DNA from 2 places in the Tuberibacillus sp. Marseille-P3662 genome. Region 1 is predicted to be linked to the other one. Evidence: riboswitches for the same ligand, from Rfam matches in the RefSeq annotation. Region 1 holds a riboswitch; the other holds the start of a gene.
What was found. A riboswitch is a leader RNA that binds a small molecule or an ion and turns the genes downstream of it on or off. The one in region 1 is predicted to bind S-adenosylmethionine.
Positions count from the first base shown of each region.

Region 2: linked by a shared signal. The riboswitch ahead of B9Y89_RS06985 (methionine ABC transporter ATP-binding protein) and the one ahead of B9Y89_RS08550 (assimilatory sulfite reductase (NADPH) flavoprotein subunit) in region 1 are both predicted to bind S-adenosylmethionine.

Region 1 covers NZ_FXBS01000006.1:4,816-16,494, reverse strand. Annotated here, with positions in the region: gene B9Y89_RS08560 (phosphoadenylyl-sulfate reductase) at 1-82, opposite strand, end outside; gene cysI (assimilatory sulfite reductase (NADPH) hemoprotein subunit) at 179-1,921, opposite strand; gene B9Y89_RS08550 (assimilatory sulfite reductase (NADPH) flavoprotein subunit) at 1,961-3,793, opposite strand; SAM riboswitch class I at 3,896-4,002, opposite strand; gene B9Y89_RS08545 (CidA/LrgA family protein) at 4,402-4,806, shown strand; gene B9Y89_RS08540 (LrgB family protein) at 4,776-5,468, shown strand; gene B9Y89_RS18790 (hypothetical protein) at 5,868-6,203, opposite strand; gene B9Y89_RS08530 (fructose bisphosphate aldolase) at 6,539-7,429, shown strand; gene B9Y89_RS08525 (sugar O-acetyltransferase) at 7,587-8,147, opposite strand; gene B9Y89_RS08520 (helix-hairpin-helix domain-containing protein) at 8,376-8,840, opposite strand; gene B9Y89_RS08515 (aldo/keto reductase) at 9,019-9,861, shown strand; partial or broken gene B9Y89_RS08510 (NAD(P)H-dependent flavin oxidoreductase) at 10,052-11,121, opposite strand; gene B9Y89_RS08505 (LysR family transcriptional regulator) at 11,270-11,679, shown strand, end outside.
Region 2 covers NZ_FXBS01000005.1:171,538-183,216, reverse strand. Annotated here, with positions in the region: gene B9Y89_RS06995 (FUSC family protein) at 243-1,319, opposite strand; gene B9Y89_RS06990 (PRK06851 family protein) at 1,572-2,678, opposite strand; SAM riboswitch class I at 2,838-2,947, shown strand; gene B9Y89_RS06985 (methionine ABC transporter ATP-binding protein) at 3,049-4,071, shown strand; gene B9Y89_RS06980 (methionine ABC transporter permease) at 4,061-4,723, shown strand; gene B9Y89_RS06975 (MetQ/NlpA family ABC transporter substrate-binding protein) at 4,749-5,594, shown strand; gene B9Y89_RS06970 (hypothetical protein) at 5,723-6,214, opposite strand; gene B9Y89_RS06965 (hypothetical protein) at 6,211-6,684, opposite strand; gene B9Y89_RS06960 (ATP-grasp domain-containing protein) at 6,838-7,788, opposite strand; gene B9Y89_RS06955 (LLM class flavin-dependent oxidoreductase) at 7,812-8,861, opposite strand; gene B9Y89_RS06950 (C40 family peptidase) at 9,127-10,152, opposite strand; gene B9Y89_RS06945 (dipeptide epimerase) at 10,173-11,240, opposite strand; gene B9Y89_RS06940 (DUF819 family protein) at 11,254-11,679, opposite strand, start outside.

The sequences.
Region 1 (11,679 bases):
CACCCTTAGTTTCATCTTCAGTCGAAAGATTAGAAAACGGATCGCCGGAGAAATTTTCATAGGTTACTGCACTTGCATCCATACCGTATCTCCCCTTACTTAAAAACTGTGTTAATAAAAACTCACTCGACTTAATCAGGACTGAATATTCTAACCTATCTTCTAGGAGTCCCGTTGTTTAGCTTTCCACCATATTAGTTGTATGAAAGTCAAGTCCTGTACGAACCTCGTTGACATAGCCGGCGCGAATCACGTAATCACCGAAGTGTTCACCGTCCTGCCGTTCTTTTGCATACTGAAAGAGGATGGGACGAAGGTTCTCTAAAATCTCTTCTTCGCCTATATTCTCACGATAAAGTTTGTTTAAACGATCTCCAGTGAATCCCCCACCGAGATACATATTATATTTTCCGGGAGCTTTACCAATAAAAGCGAGTTCAGCTAAGCCCGGACGTGAACATCCATTAGGACACCCCGACATACGAATGACGATCTCCTCTTCGTGTAGTCCAGCTTCATCCAGGATGACCTCAATTTTATCAAGTAAAGATGGAAGATAGCGTTCAGCCTCAGCCATAGCCAATCCGCAAGTTGGGAAGGCAACACAGGACATGGAATTTCTCCGTAGTGCAGAATAGTGTCGGCCTTCAGTGAGCCCGTATTTCTTAATTAATTCATCAATCTGATCTTTCTTTTCACTCGTGACATTGGCAATAATCAGGTTCTGGTTTGGGGAGAGCCGAAAATCTCCTGTATGAACCTTAGCGATTTCCCGCAAACCCGTCATCAGCGGATAATCTTCAAAATCCTTAACGCGACCATTTTGGATGAATAGGGTCAAATGCCATTTGCCGTTCCCCTTCACCCAGCCATAGCGATCACCATTATGATCAAAGTGATAGGAACGCGTTTCGTCAAGATGCCATCCCAGTCTTTCACCAAGTTCATTTTTAATCCATTCGACGCCTCTAGCATCAATTGTATACTTAAAGCGGGCGTTCTTTCTATTGGACCGGTTGCCGTAATCCCGCTGAATCATGACCACCTGTTCTGCTAGCTCAATAATCTTATCTTTAGGGCAAAAGCCGATAACCCGGGCGACTTGTGGGTAAGTATTCGTATCTCCATGAGTCATCCCCATACCGCCACCAACAGCGACATTAAATCCTTGCAGCTGCCCATCTTCTATTACTGCGATTAGTCCTAAATCTTGAGAAAAGACATCTATGTCATTCGATGGCGGGACTGCTATGCCAATTTTAAACTTACGTGGCAAATAGTAAGGGCCATATATCGGTTCAACATCTTCATCCGTATCCGTCTCGCGACTGTCCACGACTTTTTCTTCATCAAGCCAAATCTCATGATAGGCACTACTCCGCGGCAAAAGGTGTTCACTGAGTTTTTGGGCCCATTCATGCACTTCAGAATGCACCTCAGATTGGTAAGGATTCGGATTACACATAACATTTCGGTTGACATCCCCACATGCAGCTATCGTATCCATCATTGCGTCGTTAATTGCCTTGAGATTTTCCTTTAGATTCCACTTCAGAATCCCATGCATTTGAAAGGCTTGCCGGGTCGTTAATTTAAGTGTGCCATTTCCATATTTTTGCGCGACTTTATCCATGGTTAACCATTGTTCTGGTGTCGCCACACCTCCGGGAACACGGACGCGCACCATAAATTGGTAAGCGGCTTCCAACTTCTGGCGCCTGCGTTCATTCCGTAAATCCCGGTCATCCTGCTGGTAGCTTCCATGGAACTTTAACAACTGCGTACTATCTTCGGACATTCCACCCGTAATCCGATCTTTGAGTTCCTCTGCAATCGAGCCGCGCAGGTAATCACTTTCTTTCTTAATCCGCTCATTATCACTTGGAGGACCCTCTTGTTGTTTAATGCTATCTTTGCCCATTTTTAAGCTCCTTTCAACTAGCTTTCTAGCAAACAACCTTTAATAAACGTCACGTTGATACCGTTTCTGCTTTCTCATGTCAGTTAAATAGTTTTCAGCTTGCTCCTGAGTCATTGCGCCTTCTTCTTCGAGGATTGTTAACAAGGTATGATGAACGTCATTAGCCATGTTTTTCTCGTCACCACAAACGTAAACACTGGCACCTTCCTCTAGCCATTGATAGAGATCCCGGCTCTGCTCAAGCATGCGGTGTTGGACATACACTTTTTCATCCGTGTCGCGGGAAAAGGCGACATCCATCTTCGTTAGGACCCCTTCCTTAAGCCACTTTTGCCATTCAACTTGATAAAGAAAATCTGTGGAGAAATGTTGCTCCCCGAAGAATAGCCACGTTTTTCTTTCCGTTCCTTCTTCCTCTAAATCCTCTAGATAAGATCTGAACGGGGCAACACCTGTTCCAGGCCCAATCATGATCACCGGTGAATGAGGATCAGTAGGAAATTTAAAATTCGGATTGCGGTGGATATACACAGGTAACAAATCACCCGGTTCTGTTCGCTCAGCACATTGTACAGAGCAGACACCCGCTCTGTCGCGTCCATGAGCTTCATATCTCACCGTTCCAATCGTCAGATGCGCTTCATCTGGATTCGCTTTATAACTGTTCGCAATCGAGTAAAGTCGAGCTGGTATTTTACGGAGAATCTGTACAAACTCGCTGGCCGGTAACTCCCGATGAGGCGGGAAATCCTGTATCAAGTCAAGCAAATCGCGCCCATCGAGATAATCCTTTCGTTCATCCTCACGTTCTGGCTTCATAAGCTCACTTAACTTGTCATTGTCAAAAAGTTGTGCTGATTGCTCCAGCAATGGTTTTGTCAGTCTAGTGATCTCGAAATTATGGAGCAGAGCCTCACGAAGTGAGTTCACATCTCCCTTTTTATTGACTGGAACAGTCTCTTCAGGATTCCAGTTCATTTCATTGATGAGTTGATCCACTAAGCTTGGATCATTTTCAGGGAAAATTCCCAAGCTATCACCGGGTTCAAATTCAAGATTCGACCCTTCAAGAGATAGCTCAAGATGCCGCGTTTCTTTATTTGAACCCCGGCCGCTGAGTGTTAGATTTTCTAAGATCTCAGCTTTGAAAGGATTCGTCCGAGAATATGCGGGCTGCTCAGTTGGTTCTCCATCTATCGGTAACATTTGATTACCTGCAGGATGATCCTCTTGTGTTTCCCGCAATGTATTTAAGATACCTTCAACCCATTCCGCCGCAGGTTCGTCAAAATCGACATCGCAATCCACTCGTGGATAAAGCCGTTCTCCGCCTAATTCCTCAAGTCGCTTATCGAGATCCTTGCCGGTCTGACAGAAAAACTCATATGATTGGTCTCCAAGGGAAAGTACCGAAAATCGTTGTCCTTCCAACTTCGGAGCTTTCCTGCTATTAATAAATTCATAGAAAGAAATCGCATTGTCTGGCGGATCTCCCTCCCCATGGGTCGCGGTTATAATGAGCAAATCCTCGACTTTTTTTAAAGCCTTGGGCTTGAAATCATCCATTGCCGAGACCGTCACCTTCAATTGTTGTTCTTCTAACTTCTGGGACATCTCCTCAGCAAGTGCTTGCCCATTGCCCGTCTCTGAACCAAAAAGAATCGTCACTTCCCGCGAAGCGACCTGACCAACGCTTTGCGTTGACGCTTCAGCGTCTGGGACATTCTGCACAACCGTATTGGTTGATGTCTGGGAAGCGGCCAAATACCCACTCAGCCAATGTTTTTGTGCTTCCGTTAGTGTGGGAAGCAGACGATTAAGAAGCTCGGTTTGCTCTTGGTTAAAAGGACTATTCGTTACCTGTAACTGCAAAGATATTCACCTCACAAAGGAATACATTTTTCAATTTATATGACAGCCCACTCTATGTAGTCAAAAACTCCTCTTCAATAAGGAAGAGGAGTGAAGCACCCTTCCTTATTTTTCAGGACGTCACCTGCTGGACTTAGCACCTTTTTACTTTCATAAAAGGTTGCTGTGGGTTCAAAGGACCAGATTCCTCACCCAACTCTTAATAAGGATCATCATATTCTTTTTTAAAAAATGTCCCTAACCATCTGCGTTAAAGACATTTGGTTTGCTTCAATCAGTCATTTCAGAATTATTATTATGTTATTTTCATTTAACTATAATTATTCCTATATGTCAACTAGGAATTTAAATCCTTTAAAATACCTTGGAAAAGATGCTCCGTCATCAGCTATATAAAACACAGGAATTGAACCCAAACCATTGTAAGAGTAAAATAAATTAGGTATTTAATTTTCAGCTTGCGTCATGCCAATGACGTTTTTGTGTGCTTAAAAGTGATTGGACCAAGATAAGTTTTTTTTAATAACTTCCCAATAATTCACTCATAATTTAAGACGAACATGACAAAAAGGGAGGGATTGTGACCTTTTCAAGGATCACACTATATAATGAAAATCCTCAAAATCGTTGCTCAGATAGCGGTATTATATATGTTTTATTTTATTGGTGAAGGGCTGCAGCACCTTCTCCATTTACCAATACCCGGTAGTATTATTGGCTTGTTTTTGTTATTAACTGCTTTAATATTTAAGCTTTGTCCGGTAAGATGGATTGAATCAGGAGCAGACTTTTTGCTATCCTATTTACCTTTATTATTTGTTCCGGCTACTGTGGGTGTCATGAATTATTTTGGTCTTTTCGCAGGCAAAGGGATTGTCCTTCTTTTGATTGTGGTGATCAGCACGATCATTGTGATGATCGTAGCTGGCCATACAAGCCAGATATTAGCTAAAAAAGTGGCAAAGAGAAAGGAGAAAAGAACATGGCAAAAACGCTCATGGCGGTCATCATAATTCTTCTGACGATTACAATCTATTTATGCATGAATCGGATTTACCAGCGTTTTCATTTACCTTTTTTGATTCCCGCCTTAACAACCACTTTAGCCATTATTGTTATTCTTGTTTGTTTTCAAGTCCCTTATCAAACTTATATGATTGGGGGACATTGGATTAACCTGTTACTTGGGCCGGCTGTGGTTGCGCTCGCTTATCCTTTATATAAGCAGAGAAAGGCTCTAGTCCAGCATTTTCTACCCATATTAGGCGGTGTTTTGGTTGGATCCATTGTAGGGATTATGAGTGGGTTGTTATTTGCAAAGTCACTTGGTATTGCCCATAAGTTAATCCTTTCCTTATTACCTAAATCAGTCACGACACCCGTAGCCATGCAGATTGCATCTGGGATAGGCGGAGCCCCTTCGCTGACAGCCGTTTTTGTAATGATAGCAGGTTTTACAGGCGTGACTCTTGGACCTTATATTCTGAATTGGTTCCGAATCTCTACATTTCTAGGCCAAGGGATTGCTTTCGGCAGTGCCTCCCATGCAATCGGCACTTCAAAAGCCTTCGAATATGGTGAAGATACGGCCTCAATGAGTTCCGTTGCCATGACGTTAAGTGCGGTTTCAGCTGCTATCTTAGGTCCTCTTGTCGTTTTGCTTTTATATGCTTAATTCCTTTAAGGAAAAATACTTGTCATAAGGTAACATTTATTTTGAGTTAGAGAATATTTCATCAAAAATTGGGAACCAAGTGAGTGTATAGGACTCATAACTTAAAAATATGGAACAAACTTGAGATAATCAAAGATGAAAAAGCGGCGTAAAAGTATGAATTTACTTTTACGCCGCTGCTTTTGGATATTTTGCTCGAGTCGTTGACTTACTGAATGGCTACTGATGGCTGTCGACCCAGAAGTTTTCTACGATAGCGATTATTCCATGTAAGAAGTAAGATCATACCTTATTTTAACATCGATATTGACTGATAGAAAAATATTGTTTGATCAATCATTTAAAAGAAAGTCGACGTCACCTTTAAAAAAATCTCTGATTAGCAATAATTCATCAGTGTCATAAGTAAGGGAATACGTCCTTAATGGGGCTTCCAACCAAACAAATGCCCCGATGATAAGTGATGGTCATATGCGCCGCTAAATCAATGTCTTTCTTTGTCTCATTATTTAAATAAAAGTTAGTTCCTTCTTTTAATTCATATTCATAACGCCCTAAAGATAAATCATTAATTATAATGCTATTGAGCATCACCAAATACTGGATTTTATGATAAGGTATATACCTTATCATACCTAAATTTAGAGAAGAAAAATAGGGATGACTACTACACCCAAGTTGAAAACTATAACCACTGGCTGAGAGCCTTTTATTCACTTTTGAATTTTGCTTCATCTAGCTTACTTAACAGCAGATATACGAATGACCCGGTTTTGTTTGGCATGAATAGTTGCCATGAGCGTTGATATTTTTTCCTTTCACACCTGAATTTGAAACCACTCTTATTCAGTACACACTTGTCCAGTTTCGAATTCTTTGGTATAATTCTTTTTTATTCCCCAATAAATTTATTCGTTATATTGATCTCATTTTTGAATCATCATAGTTAATTTCATATACTCATTACCATTCTTCCTGTAAAAAAACAGTTATGTTAAGTAAGATGGAATAGGGGAAAGAGTATAAAGGAATGTTTTTTTAAAGACTAGAAACAAAAAGGAGTGGCTAACATGAACAACAGTCAATTCGACAAAATCAAGAACGGAAAAGGCTTTATCGCTGCACTTGACCAAAGCGGCGGCAGCACGCCAAAAGCATTAGCAGATTACGGTGTGCCTGAAGATTCTTATTCTACTGAGGAAGAAATGTTTGATCGGGTACACCAAATGCGGACTAGAATTATTACATCCCCTGCCTTTAGTGCCGACCATATCCTTGGCGTAATCCTATTCGAGCAGACGATGGATCGCAAAATAGAAGGTAAATATACAGCGGATTATCTTGCCGATGAAGGGATTGTTCCTTTTCTGAAGGTAGATAAAGGACTAGCAGAGCAAGAAAATGGCGTCCAGCTCATGAAACCAATCCATGACTTGGAAGATACGCTACGCCGTGCTAACGAACGGAATATTTTTGGTACTAAAATGCGTTCTGTCATCCATGAGCCGAATACCAGCGGCATCAAAGATGTAGTTGAGCAGCAATTCGAAATTGGAAAACAAATCATCAATTCCAACCTGGTTCCAATTATTGAACCGGAAGTAGATATTCACAGTTCCAATAAGGAAAAATCCGAAGAGATTTTACGAGATGAACTCATCAAAAACCTGAATAACTTATCAGAAGATGAGAACGTTATGCTTAAGCTCTCAATTCCAACGAAGGCCAATACTTATAAAGAACTGGCTGAACATCCGCGCGTTGTACGTGTTGTCGCTCTTTCAGGCGGCTATACCCGTGATGAAGCGAATGAGAAGTTAAAAGAAAATGAGGGTCTGATTGCCAGCTTCTCTCGGGCGTTGGCTGCTGACTTAAATGCCAATCAGTCTGACGAAGAGTTTAATGAGGCATTGAAGAGTGCTATAGATACGATTTACGATGCTTCTGTTAATAAAAATTAGTGTTAAAAGATTTAATGGGTAGAATGTCTCTATAGACAAACATGGAAAAGGGTGCGTTTATACATCATAAACGCACCCTTTTCATACATATGTATGGAACCATAAAAAACCAAATTATAGGTCCCCACATTAGGCTAAGAACACTAAAATATGACATTCATACTTCGATTGATTTGATGATTTTTGCAGGGTTACCGCCTACAACAACATTATCCGGAACATTTTTTGTCACGACTGAACCGGAAGCCACTACGACGTTATCACCGATTTGAACACCAGGATTGAGAACAGCCCTTCCGCCAATCCATACATTATGACCAATCGTAACTGGGATGCCATATTCAAGCCCTGAACTCCTTTCATACGGATTTAACGGATGCGCCGCAGTATAGATATGTACACCGGGAGCAATAAAACAGTGATCCCCAATGCGAATGTCACTTACATCTAAGAATACACAGTCAAAATTCATATAAAAGTTCTCACCAACATGGATATTGTAGCCATAGTCACATCGAAAATGGGGTTCAATAAAAATATTTTCGCCAGTAGATCCAAAGAGGTCTTTTAAAATCTCAGTACGTTTGCTGTCTTCAGTCTCTAATGTTTGATTATATAATCGGGTTAATCGTTTAGCTTTTTTTTGTTCTTTAACTAAGGTGGCATCAGTAGGTTGATATAGCTGACCATGCAACATCTTATTTTTTTCTGTTGGCAATTTTGTTTCTCCTTTACAACAATGAATGCTCATTTTTTTACCCAGTACTATATATTCCGATAATATCTTAAGGAAACCCCCCCCCATAAAATTTGAGAACCAATGGATCTGAAAGCCACTTTGAATAATATAAATAAATATCCCTTGTCTCAAAATATTCCCTGAAGTCATTCGTGATTAATTTTGATAATTCCTATTTCAATGAAATGTCTCGTTGATACAACCCATTTACTCATACCAAGCTTTATTTGGCCTTGAATGGGGATATCCGTTTCTCTGCCGATATAAATTTCTTTCCTCAGTGAAATCAAACCATTGCCTAGGACTTTTGGGATTATTGGCATAATTTATAACACATCGAATTTGGTCTTCCACACAAGGGTCAGTCCAGACACCAAGATTTTGCTCCAGTTTATCTAATAATTGAGCGCCACTTTCATCTTTTATTTCTTCTAAGGTACTAATGCCGAGGTTGTAAACGATTTTTTCAGCTAATTTGTGACCAATAGATGGGACTTGCTGAAACGTTGCCACCCCCTTAATAACTTTTGCACGATCCATTGACTCATCTAATATGAGAGCTAAGTCATCTAATTCCTGATTGTGAACTTGACCCAATTTCACTTTTGCTTTCCTCAGACGCATTTTCTCTTCTTTTGTTAAGGGTAACTTGACGTTTGTATTTCCACTCACAGACCCACCCCCTATCAACTCTGCTAAAAAATCCTATCCACAATATTCGACTCACTTAAGTATATTCCTTTTTCTTTCATGTTAATCATTAACTGATCATGCAACAGTCGCTCAAATATTTGGATTTCTATTTATATAGATGATAATCTTTAAATAAGACTGAAAGGAGTGTTGATTTATGAGTCTATCAATTCCAGAGGTGACACTGAATGATGGCGTGACATTGCCAGTTATAGGCTTTGGTACATATAAACTTAATGGTCACAAAGGCGTTAATGCCATCCATAGCGCCATTAATGCAGGTTATCGACTCATTGATACGGCGTATAATTATGAAAATGAAGGAACAGTTGGTGAAGCCATTCGGCGCAGTTCGGTTCCGAGAAAAGCTTTAAGCATTACATCCAAATTACCAGGTCGTTATCAAACCTACGATAAAGCTGTGACAGCCATTCAAGAGTCCTTATATCGTGCAAACTTGGATTATTATGATTTATATCTTATTCATTGGCCTAATCCTAAACAAAATCACTTTGTTGAAGCTTGGCAAGCATTAATTGATGCTAAAAAATGGGGGCTGATTCGCTCTATTGGTGTTTGTAATTTCTTACCTGAACACATCGAACGCTTAGAAAAGGAAACGGGCATCAAACCGAGCATCAACCAAATTGAATGTCACCCTTTTTTCAACCAAGAGCAACAAAGAATATGGCATGAAGAACATAACATAAAAACAGAATCTTGGAGTCCATTAGCTCGCGCTAATGCTGTTTTACAAAGTGAAACCATTGGAAAGATAGCCGATGATCATAATAAGACGATTTCACAAATTATTTTACGTTGGCATTATCAATTAGGGGTAATCTCCATTCCTAAATCTTCATCACCTGAACGGCAATATGAAAACCTATCTATTTTTGATTTTACCTTAAATGAGACAGAAATGAGCACGATTGCTGAATTAACACGCCCAGATGGAAGAATAAACGATCAAGATCCTGCCACTTATGAGGAATTCTAGCATCAACAGGTATAACGTATCGGCGCGTCACTTATATGAATAGGTGATGCGCTTCCTTTATTATATAGGCTCTTTTTTGATTACACACCAAAGGACCCTTCCTCATTCTAAAGAAGGGTCACGTTTGAACAATGTCACAGATTTACTTGCCTTTCCTGTTCCATAAGATCAACCCCACAAAACAATCCCTTTAAATATTTTTAACAGTATCATCGACTTGCGAAATAATGTCTAAGACGATTTTGCCAGCAGAGCATTTTTGGCTTAATCGCGGCGTTTGTCCAGACCAAAGCGACATCCATTCCGGTCGGTTTTGTTTGGCCGCTTCACTTCGAATCATTTTTGTTAATGTGTTTTGAATAGGGTAATCCGGTAAATCCTTTACATGTCCAGCCATTGTCGTTATGAACGCATTCCTTATACCTCTCGCTGGCTTGCCACTGAAAGCTGAGGTCACAACCGATTGGTCTTCGGTGCTGTTCAAAATCGCATCTTTGTGTTGTTCCTTCGCTCCGCTTTCAAGGCTGGTTACAAACGCGGTCCCCATTTGCACAGCTTGGGCACCTAATGCCAAAGCTGCTAAGACACCTCTCCCGTCCATAATACCCCCTGCAGCAATAACCGGAATACTGATCTGATCAACGGCTTGTGGAACAAGCGCCATCGTTCCGATCATACTCTCTTCAAAGGATCCCGAAAAAGTTCCCCGATGACCCCCGGCTTCACTCCTTGCATCACCACCATATCCATACCATTTTGCTCATTGATCACGGCTTCTTTTACGGTAGTGGCCGTTCCAACCACAACGATATTTTCCTTTTTTAACTGTCGAACGGTTTCTTTTGCAGGGACACCGAAAGTAAAACTACAAACAGGAACCCGTTCTTCTAAAACCACTTCCATTTGCTGTTCAAAAATTGACGTTGATGGTTTTCCGATCTCAGGTTCCTCTGCTAAATTTAATGCCTCACGAAAAGGCTGCAGCCATTCATTCGCTTTTTCAATAGCTGCTCCGGACACATCCGGGATTTCAGGAATAAAAATGTTAACACCGAAGGGCCGATCCGTTAACCGCTTGATCTTTTGGATAGTCTCCTTCATTTGACCCGGACTCATATAACCAGCACCCAATGTCCCAAGCGCGCCCGTGTTAGAAACAGCAGCAACCAATTCAGGTGTCGTGACGCCGCCAGCCATACCCGCTTGCACAATCGGATAATTGATGTTTAGGACTTCTGTGACCCTATTGTCATACCACATACCACCACTCCTTACTTTATTGGTCATCATGAAATGCCAGGAAGTCTTTACCTTTATTATGACCGTGATAAAATAACAAGTAAAATGATGTTTTCTGTTAGTTATCATTAAAAATAGTGATATCTCAGACGATGGAAGAAGGATCAAAATGAATCTAGAAGATCTTCGTGTTTTTAAAGAGGTTGCAGAAGAGGGAAATATCACAAAAGCTGCTAATCATTTAAATTTTGTTCAGTCCAATGTAACTGCTAAGATAAGACGGTTAGAACAGAGATATGATACACAACTATTTTATCGACATAAACATGGCGTAACGCTTTCCTCTACAGGTGAGGTTCTCCTCTCTTACGCCGGGCAAATCATTCAACTCATGGATGAAATCGATAAAACGTTAAAAAACTCTCATGTTCCAAATGGAACATTAACCATTGGTTCAATGGAGACAACGGCAGCGACTCGCTTACCAGCAATATTATCCACCTATCATGATCTATATCCACAGGTAGCATTATCATTACAAACGGGTACTACTGAAGACCTTATAAAAGCAACTTTAAA
Region 2 (11,679 bases), on a different contig from region 1:
GGATAAAAAGTTGAATACCGTCAAACACTTCTTTCGTCCATTAGGGCAATTCATCAGAGGCCGATAAAGGTTTTTCGATGTCCGTACTTTTTAACTTTATAAGCTTATCATAAGATCATATCAAAAGCAATGGATGAAGGAAAGTTTATTCAAATCAAGCCGATGCTCCTATCTAACAAGATACCATGTTTTCTTAAGAATTATACAGTCTGACTCAAATTATTTATGTAATCAAGCATCCTTCACTGATTTCCTTGATTTCTGTTCTCGATATCTCCCAACGCTGTCTTAATTTCCAACAAAATTCGACTAAAGTCTGTAAATACACTGCCTAAATTCATGATCACTGTCGTATCTTTCTCTTGTTCATGAATGATATGGTAATTCGATTCTAATTCTTGCTGCGCTTTATTTAAAGCATCCCGTAACAATTCAACAGAAACTTTATTTGAATAACTGACAAAACTTCCAAATAAGTTCAGACATCCTGAGACGGATCTAATAGTCTTGCTAAGATTGTAGACATGATCCGTTTTCGTATTAATATCCATTAAACTTCTAACAATTCCCCTCACTTGAATGATCATTCGTTCAATCACTTTCATATGATGGATAAGCTCACTAATTTGACTTCGAGCTTTCTTCTGCAGCGGGCTATAGCGAAGGTTTTTTCTGGCTGATTCTAATTCTTGAAAAATATCCTCGGCTTCAGCCACCAAGCGTCTCGCTTCCAATAAGCTGTACATCACATCATGGTTGGATTGATTGGACATTTCCACGCCACGTAAGACCGTTGCGGTTTTATGACAAAGTTCAGGCATTCTGCGTTCAAACGCTGGTATAGGGTTCGGCGGGCGAATCAAAATATTGATTAAGACGCCTGTGACCGAACCAATTAAAGTTTCAAAAATTCTTGCAAGCGCATAGGCCTCCTGTTGACCGAAAAATAACACGAGTAAAGCACTAACGCTAATTTGTACCAATAAATAAGGGGGAAATTTTAAAGCCGTCGAAATGCCGAAACTGATTAACACAACCAATGTGATTGATAAAGCATTAAGCGGCAACCACTGTCCAATGATAATGCCGATACAGACGCCGCCAACCGCCCCCATGACTCGATAAAAAGCCCTTTCTAACGTATCAAACACAGCCACTTGGATGATCAAAATCGCTGCCAACGGCGCAAATATTGGAAAGGCACTATCAACAACATTATTAGCAAAAAACCAAGACAAACCAGCCGCCAGAGCTGTTTTGGCCACTTGAAACGTCAGTCCGATCTTCTGAAAAACATTGATACTCTCTCTGAACAGCATGTTGAATCCCTCATTTATAAACGACCATCTTCCCATATTATGTACGAGAAAGGGTCCTTGCATAATGTTTCAAATAATATACGAGGGTACCCTAGAAATAAAATACTTGGGCACCCTCGTATTCGGTTGATTTTATGATTAATTGTGGCAATTGTAAAGTGATTTGCGGCTTCTTTAAAGAGAATTGCGCTTTCCTGCACATAATTGCGCTGTTTTTAAACGGAATTGCGCTGTTTTACATTTATTATGATGTTATTTTGCCACAGAACGATCTTCACGACACACAATTTCCGATTTGATTTGCTCCGTGATATCATCAATTTTAGTGAAATCCATGGCGTTAACGTAGATGGTTTCAAGTTGATCATGCCATGCCTTGGCATTCGCCAAATGGGCTGTTGCTTCTTTCATTCTTTCCGAATATCGTTCCGATACATCTTTTAATCCAACGGCATATTTTTCATCAACACCTGGTTCGATGACCCGCTCATACATATCAATCACTTCGTCACTGTCACGTTCTGGATAATGTTCATGCGGCGCCGTGCTATCAAAAATCGCAAAATCTAATTCTCTAACAATAATCATATCTAGACTATACGGATCAAAACCACAATGATAAACCTCAACATCAAAACCACGGTCTTCAGCCATCTTTGCCAGCGTCTTCAACATGGTTGATTTACCCGATCCCGGACGACCTTTAATAAAATAACGTTTAGCGACGTCTGATGTTAAATTCGGTATGAAATCAACGGCACCTTGTGGCGTCGCAGCTCCCAAAAAGCGATGCCGGACATCCGCCGTCTTATTCAATACTTGGTCCCCATAAAGTCTATTGATCAATTCATCTGTCAGTTGGTTGGCTTGCTCACGATCAAGATGGTCAATGTAATACGCCTCCCACTCATCGTGAATTGTTAACGCTTCTTGAAAGCAAGCATATGCGGCGTCATATGCCGCACGATTATTTTTCTGAATGCTTAAAATCTGATCTTTTTCTTTGGCTAATGCTTCCGAATCCCATGCTACACCTAGATTGACATACTCCTCGATAGCTCCAGGAGCTTTTGGCTCAATCACATGCGGTGCCGTTCCATCAACAATACCCACTGTTAATGTCGGAATAATCACACCATCAATGGAACCATTATCGGATGCGCAATGTAAATATTCAATATCAAATCCTTTTTCGAGCCATGTTTCACCAATGGTTTTCATTAACGAAGATTTACCTGTTCCTGGACCGCCTTTTAGAATAAATACACGTTCAAGATGTTCTAGATTCGTAGCAAAAAGATCATGAAAGCCTCGGGCGGTATTCCCGCCTGCATAGTAATTTAAGACCTGACCTGACATGTACTGACGCCTCCCATTTAAGATCAATCATTGACTCAATACTCTAAGGTATGCGCAGCCTTTGTAATAGGTGAGTGCCTAGGATACAAAAATTATGATTGACAGTTGTGTCATGATCTCGTATCATTATTTTTAAATTAAAAACCCTATACGGATAACTTCTTATCCAGAGAGGTGGAGGGAACGGCCCTTTGAAACCTCGGCAGCGGGCTTCAAAACATGAAGCACCGTGCCAATTCCGACAAGTCTTTAGGCTTGTAAGATAAGAAGAGCGTGGTTGTTTCATATGCAATAATGATTTGAACCCCTCTTCTTACTGAAGAGGGGTTTTTATTATGCTTATTTACGTTTACAAGGGAGTGAGGCAGCAATGATTGAACTGAAAGGACTCACGAAAGTCTACGATTCGGGTGAATCACAAATTAAAGCCATCGACAACGTGAACTTAACTGTTGAGAAAGGTGATATATATGGTGTCATCGGCTTTAGCGGGGCAGGTAAAAGCACACTGTTAAGGTGTGTGAATTTGCTTGAATATCCTGACCACGGTCAGGTCATCATTAACAATACTGATTTAACGAGACTAGCCAAACCTAAACTCCGTGAAGAACGGAAGAAAATCGGGATGATTTTCCAACATTTTAATCTTTTAGAATCCAAAAAAATCTATGACAATATCGCTTTTCCTTTGAAACTTCTCGGTGAAAATTCATCAGCTATTAAAAGACGGGTTGAGGAATTACTAAAATTTGTCGGACTCAGTCAACAGGCTGATCAATACCCAGACCAGCTCTCCGGCGGACAAAAACAACGTGTCGGTATTGCGCGGGCGTTAGCCACTTCACCTGATGTCCTCCTATGCGATGAAGCAACATCAGCTTTAGACCCGGATACCACGGCATCTATTTTAAAGTTGTTAAAAAAGATTAACCGTGAATACAAAATAACCATTCTCATGATTACACATGAGATGCAGGTGATTCGTGATATTTGCAACCGGGTAGCTGTGATGGAAAACGGACAAATCATTGAGGAAGGAAGCATTTTTGATGTGTTTTCCGCCCCTGAAACCACAACCGCCCAAAATTTTGTCAGTTCGGTTATGCAGGATGACATACCGGCATCCATCATAAAATCGCTGGAAAACGGTGCAGAACATATTTATCGCGTTACATTCATTGGTGATTCAACAAGTCAGCCGATTCTGTCCGATGTCGCAAAACAATTTAATGTCAACGTCAATGTCTTATACGGGCAGATTACCGAACTCCAGGAGACACCGTTTGGCCATTTAATGATTGAACTTCAAGGTGAGGCGAGTGAAATTAACAGGGCCAAACATTATATCAATCAAAACGTCCAAGTTCAGGAGGTCTTAGCTCATGCAAATTGAATGGAGCAGCTTTTGGCTGACCGTTGCCAATGCAACCTATGAAACCTTTCTAATGGTGGGGATATCTCTCATATTTGCAACCTGCATCGGGTTACCCTTAGGCATTGCTGTGGTCGTTACAAGACCGGGTCACCTATTAGAGAACAAAATCATTTTCAATATTTTAAATCCAATCATCAATATTATCCGTTCGGTCCCGTTTATTATTTTACTCGTTGCCATCATTCCATTTACCCGGTTGCTTGTACATACATCGATTGGTACTACTGCGACGATTGTGCCGCTCGTTATCTTTGCCGCTCCATACATCGGCCGGCTCGTGGAAACAAGTCTTTTGGAAGTCGATCCTGGTGTGATTGAAGCTGCTGAATCCATGGGGGCAAAACCTAGGCAAATTATTTTCCGCGTCCTTTTACCAGAGGCCCTCAGTTCACTCGTTCTTAATATTACCATTGCAACCATTGGTCTCATCGGTGCGACTGCGATGGCCGGCTTCGTTGGCGGCGGCGGTCTTGGTGACTTGGCTATTACTTACGGTTATCAAATGTTCAAAACAGACGTCATGATTGTCACGGTTATATTATTAATTGTTATCGTTCAATTGGTGCAAACAACAGGTAATCATTTATCCCGCGCAATCAGAAGGCGATAAACTCAATTAAAAGGGAGATTGACTCATGAAAAAATACATCGCTATCATCACATTGTCTTTACTCAGCATCGGTGTCTTAAGTGGTTGTGGTAACAGCGCATCAAGTTCAGAGAGCGGCAACACCGAAGACAAAACAGTAAAGGTTGGCGTCAACCCTTCAGGCGTGCCGATTTGGAATTATGTTAAGAAAAAGGCGGCTAACAAAGGGATTAACGTTCAACTCAAAAAATTTTCCGACTATGTTCGCCCGAATCTGGCGTTAGCGGCCGGCGATATTGATATGAATGCATTCCAGACGGTTTCCTATTTCGATTCGTTTATTAAAGAACGTGATCTTGATTTAAAACCGATCGCAACAACAATTATTGCACCTATGGGCCTATATTCAGATAAATTCAAGTCACCTAAGAACATTCCTGATGGCGCCCAAATTGCCCTGCCTAAAGAAGCCACTAACATGGGGCGGGCGCTCTTACTTTTACAATCAGCTGGTTTAATTGAACTGCCAAAAGATTTTGATGGTGTCGGTACCTTGAAAGCTATTAAAAGCAATCCAAGGGATCTCAAATTCAAACCTGTTGCTGCTGCACAAACACCGAGGTCCATACCAGATGTTGCCGCATCTGTAGTTAATAATGGCGTTGCCGTTGAAGCTGGATTCACACCTGTGAAAGATGCAATGTTCCTTGAAGACGACACAGCAACACCTTATATCAATATCCTGGCGGTCCAAAGCAAGGACGTGGATGATCCAACATTACAAAAACTCGCTGACATCTACCAACAAGAAGATGTGGCTGAGCACATCAAAGAAGTCTTTGACAATTCATTAATTCCAACTTTTGTACCCCTTAAGAAAATTGGATGGTAAGCATACGTACGCGAGAATGATACCGTCGATCTCGACAACAAGGAAATAATACTCATTGCTTTTGAAAGCCACCCTGAATATACAAAAAATCAGAGGATATAGGTCAGATCAGTGTGCCTATATCCTTTTTAACCTTGCCGCTTAAATTTCATAATCAGTTCATAGTAAAGCAAAGTTATTGTTTGGACAACGAGAAAAACTGGGACGGAATAAGGGATTTGATAACCTCGTTGGTGATGAGTGACACCCATCACAGAGGATACCCACTCGGCCCCTAAGCCAATGATCGTCCATACGATAATGAACCCAATGACGGTTTTTTTATTAATGCCTAATGCATCATAGATGTAAATAAAAAAGTAACTGATCGGCGCGAACATAAAGTAAGTCACCACATCAAACAATTCATAATCCCCTGAATCATTGACCTGGTAGAAATTAATGAGCCCTCCTCCGATGGTAAAATCAAATAAAGTTGCAATAGCAAATCCCCATACTAAATACATCATGGTCACATCCCGAGGGAATCGCTTTGGCAAAAGGAAAAAAATAGCATATACGATGACAAAGGCGATCGATAAATATATTTCATTTTTGTCAAAATGTTCCCATAACATCATGAAACATCCACCTCACCATGCGTCAATTTTCTAAATAAGTAAAGTGCGAAAAACGTGATGACATACATGACGATTAAATAGATCACATCATAGCCAAAGTTCCACTTAACATAGGTAATGATATTAAAATAGAGGGAAAAGCCTCTCATTATAAGTAAAAATACCAAGGAAGCCATCATCGTTAATAGGGATCCTGTAAAGGTCTTGGTTCGATAAACGAGATTTAATTGCGTAATTAATGTCATTGGAATGATGACACTCCGGTTCAGTAAAAAGGAAACGTGCTTCATCCCCTCTTGCGTTTCTTTAATCAGGGACATTTCCTCAAAAACGATCCATGATACATTAATCGTTAAGATCAGTAAGATTAAAAACACAAATGTATTCTCTACAATAGAGAATTTTTTTGGTATAAGGGCAAATATGACAATAATGAGCCATGAAGCCAAGCAAAAAACGGCAAATCCCATGATGTAACCTCCGTTCAAATTCTTTTGCTATGATTATTGTTTTGATTTCCAAAGAAAATATACAGAAATAAAAAGGTAAGGACCTATTAACATGATTAATAAGCCCTTACCTTTTTTGGATCGGTTAATGAACTGACTTAGCCTAACGGATGCTTAGACTTTTGTTCCTGTGGCGTATTCTAATTGCTCGCGCAAATATTTCGCAATCTCCAACATACCGTATTTGTTAACTTTAGCTTCAGCATCTGAGTTATAGTTCGTATTTGTATTCACGTCGTAAGTGTAAATTTGCCCATCTTTGTCACGAATAAATTCAATACCGGCAAAGGCGATCTGATTCTCCTGCAAAAATGCTTGATATTGCTGAATGATGGATTCATTAAAGTTCTCAATAATTAAGAACTGTTCGCCTGAACTTTCGCCATCGATCGGGCAATTTAAGTCGTCAATGGTACATGCATCAGCGGGGCATAGTTCAAAGCCTTCTGAAGTGTCCACTCTCACCGCATATAAAAATTGGCCGCCGACAAACTCACAACGGGTAATAGAGGATTCAGGTGAATCAATGTATTCCTGAATGAGTGTTATGCCGTCAATGGGCACCTCAAATTCAGGGGACTCAACGTATTGCTCTAAAGCTGCAATGGAATTAAACAACTGCACGCCCAATCCTTTTCCCGCTCGATTGTGTTTTGTGATAAACGGTGTTGTACCAAATGCCTTTGCTGCTTGAATAACCTGCTCCTTCCCACCAACCGCTGCAACGGTTTTCGGTGTTCGTACACCATGCACACCGAGCGCCTGATATTGCGCCACTTTACTCACTTCAAGTTCCAGTGCCCGCCGGCCATTGAATACTTTCCTCCCATGGCTTTCTAACCAATGGAGGACAGCTTGCGTATATTCAGGTGCAAACCGGTGATCGCGGGTATGGGAAGAAGCACTCATACGATTATAGAACACACCCTCAGGCGGTTCTTCTGTTAAATCCAAGGTTCCTTCATCGAGGAACCATTCTTCGTATGGGACGTTTAATTCATCCAGTCGTTGCGTTAGATGTTCAGTCCAATCTGAATTCTCATGAATAATGTATACCTTCGCCATCGTGCATCACTCCTTCCTCATTTTCATTGAACGGCCTGACGTCTTTGTTCAACAAGCGGCATAACTTGTTTTGAAAAGCGTTCCATTTCTTCGAGCTGCGGTGAGCATTGTAGCAATAATAGATTAACGCCGGCATCTTCAAATTCTAAGATTTTATCAGCGATTTGCTCTGGTGTGCCAATCAACCGTGGTCTTAGTCCACGATTGGAGACAGAATAATCAAACCGTTTGACCTCTTGCTCCAACTGTGACTTATTCGTGAAATCCGCCATGCTTTCGAAACCGGCAGCCGATTCGTTGTCTTGAGTAATCCGCTCGAGTTCAGCCAACGCTTCTTCCTCAGAATCCCGGCAAATCACGAACGCAGCGAGTCCAAACGATTGGAAAGGATCCTTGCCCGCTTCTTGGCGACGTTGTTTCATATCCGTTACCTTGTCGTGAATTTCATCCACAGTACCCCCATGCATCACATAAGCATCACATTGGGAGGTGATGATGTTTTTCCCTTGTTCACTTTCACCACCCGCATACAGCTTCGGATTCGGTTGCTGAACAGGCTTTGGCTCTAAGCGTGTGTTTTCAATGTCATAGAATTTGCCTTTATAACTGAACTGATCTTCTGTCCAAAGGCCTCTCATCACATCTAAAAATTCTTTCGTCCGCTCATAACGTTCGTCATGTTCTGTAAAAGCGCCGCCATACTGGCGGGCCTCTTCCGCCCACCAACCGGAAACAATATTCAGCGTAAACCGTCCGCCGCTGATATGATCAATATTAGCAGCCATCTTAGCTGTCACCGCTGGATTATGAAAAACAGGACGGACCGCCGCCATGATTTCCATCGAATCCGTTACCGACGCTAGCCCCGCCGCTGTTGTCCATGCTTCAAGCGTATCGGCTTCGGTGCCTTTGATATCATTTAAATACAGTTCCGCAATTAATGTTGTATCATAGCCCCATTGTTCCGCTGATTGGACCACTTCTTTGGCATAATCAAACGTTGGCGGCATCTGCTCATCATTTACGTTCCGTAACCAGCCGCCAAAAATAGGCAGCCAAAAACCATATCTCATCAAGCTCAACTCCTTGTTGTCAATTAAACAAAATGTTCCCACAGTTTAAAATTACACTAAGCCTACCACCTTGCTTGGGTTTTGGTCAAAGGTTTTGACTCGGTAAGAATTGCTCGCTATTTTATTAGGTATGAGTATGCCATGGAATTGCGGTGCTTTTGCTGAAATCACGCCGATATTCCTAAATATGAAAAAACAAAAACAGGCCCTCAAGTTACCTTGAGAGCCCCAATCCATTTTGATTTCCGGGAAATAATATGACTCATTAATCTATATATCTTCTAGCTCCAGCAAACTCCTTGGCATAGGCTGAGTCAAAGACATCAATGATTTCAACAGTGCTGCTAGAGTTCGGGGAATGGATCATTTGGCCATTACCGATATACATACCTACGTGATGTACGCTGCCTTTTCCTTCATTATAGGCAAAAAATAGGAGGTCGCCTTTTTTCAAGTCTTCCTTAGCCACTGGCTTTCCGTTTTCTGCCTGAACGCTTGAATCACGCGGAATAGTGACGCCATGTGCCCGATGAATGGTATAGGTGAAACCTGAGCAGTCAAAACCAAATCCAGACACACCTGCCCATAGGTACGGTAAGCCTAGGAATTGCTTCGCCGTTTCGACAAGATCTTCACCCGTAGGCTTAGGAATATCTTTTTCAGAGTCATAGATCGTAACGTCAGATGCAGCGATCCATTTCATCCCGTTACTCGGTGTCGCGACTAGGGCTGTATCCCCTACTTTAGTAATTACGGGAAGACGCGTATTAAAACTGATTTCTTTAAATTTTCGCTTCTGTTGCTTATCATCATAAAGCCATGCCGTCGGGTCGGTTACTTGAGCAAAGGCTCTGCTGTTTTTCATGTGGTCATACATCGCATGATTGGCAAGCTGGCGTTTCGGCATCCAAGCAGGATAGCCTAACTGATTCTTGGGTGTCGGCTGACCATGGACAGCGACTTTAGCCCATTGACCCTGTTCCTCAAGAATGGTCACTTCCTGCCCATAAAGTCCCTGGGTTTGTAGGTTGCCAACTAAATTTAACTTCTGATCTAAGGTCATGCTTGTCGTCCACTCCCACATATCGACGGGATTAGAAATCGTTGGTGCATCAACGGGCCGATTCAATCCTGGTTCAGACCATAGCGTAGCAACAGATACATCAATATACGATGTTTTTTGCACTTGATGTTGTGTAGCGGCATCGGCATGACCATATAAAGGATTTAACACACTCGCAATGAGCACAACAACTAAAGCATAAATGAACTTAGAGTAACGTTTTGTCATATAATAATACCTCCAAAAAGTTATTTTTCAATGCCAAGTCCTGCACCATCCGGTAACGTGATCACTTTTCCGTCGAATTGCATCCCCCCACGCATTGATTCATGATTAAGCCATAATGGCGCATCGAGGTCATAATGGGTGATATTCCGATGAGCAGTGGCCACATGAGCGGCAGCTGTCACCGACAATTGGGATTCCATCATACTGCCCATCATACATGCCACACCCGCTGCTTCTGCGACATCGGCAATTTGACAAGCTCGGCGAATGCCACCGGATTTCATTAGTTTAATATTTAGTAGATCAACAGCCTCTTCCTTTAGAAGATGGAAAGCGTCATGGGATGAAAAGACACTTTCATCAGCCATAATCGGGGTTGCGACGCGGTCGCGAACAAATTTTAATCCTGCAAAGTCATGCATAGCGACAGGCTGTTCGACCCATTCAATCGCGATATTATGATCTTCAAAGTACTGAATCATTTTCACAGCCTGTTTACTGGTCCACCCCTGATTAGCGTCTAACCGCAAGCGCACATGATCACCAACAGCTGCCTTAACCGATTGTATCCGTGCAATATCCTCTTGCTCATGGTTACCCACTTTTATTTTCAGCACGTCATACCCTTGTTGCAAGCATTTGGCAGCGTCCGCCTTCATCACTTCAGGTTCATCAATGGATATTGTCATATCGGTTTCTAACCCTTGCATACGACCCCCAAGCAAGGCATAGAGCGGCAAATCAAACACATGGCAATATAGATCATGGAGCGCGATGTCCACGGCAGCTTTAGCACTTGAGTTAGCGACACAACTGCGATCAACATCCACCAGTAAACGTTCCAAGTCCAGAATGCTCCGGTTTTTAATAGTCTCATAGATCGGTCCGGTGATAGCAGCTTGAATACTGCTTAAAGATTCTCCAGTGATCTTCCAGGTTGATACAGCCGATCCCAAACCAATGTGTCCTGTATCCAAATGAAGGACGACTTCAACTGTTTCTATAGCGGTTGCTGTTCTTAGTGCGGTTTTAAAAGGTTGATTTAATGCTACAGACGTCTGACGGCATTCTAAATCGACAATTTTCACTGCTCATATCTCCTTATAATACTGATAAAATCTTGGCCGTTATTAATCCGAAGTAAGTTCCCATAAATGATCCCGCAAGTGCCATTAATACACCGATGGGAATGAGAGCCCGATTGTACGCCCCTGCTAAAAGCGGCGCTGACGCCATACCACCGATATTGGCTAAGCTTGAGACACCTAGTGTGAACAAGTCGAGTTTGAACAACTTAGCCACCAACGCCATGATCACAGCGTGCACAAGAAGGATCATGAAACCAGAAACAATATAGATCGGTGCCTGTAACAGATCAGAGAAATCGGCACGCGAGGCGATCAGCGCTATGACGACATAAAGCAAAACATTGGCCACATCCATCGAACCTGGGATCTTCGAAACCTTTGTCATCGCTAGTAAAATACCAATAATAGATACAATAAAAATGGTCCACGTCGTCGTACT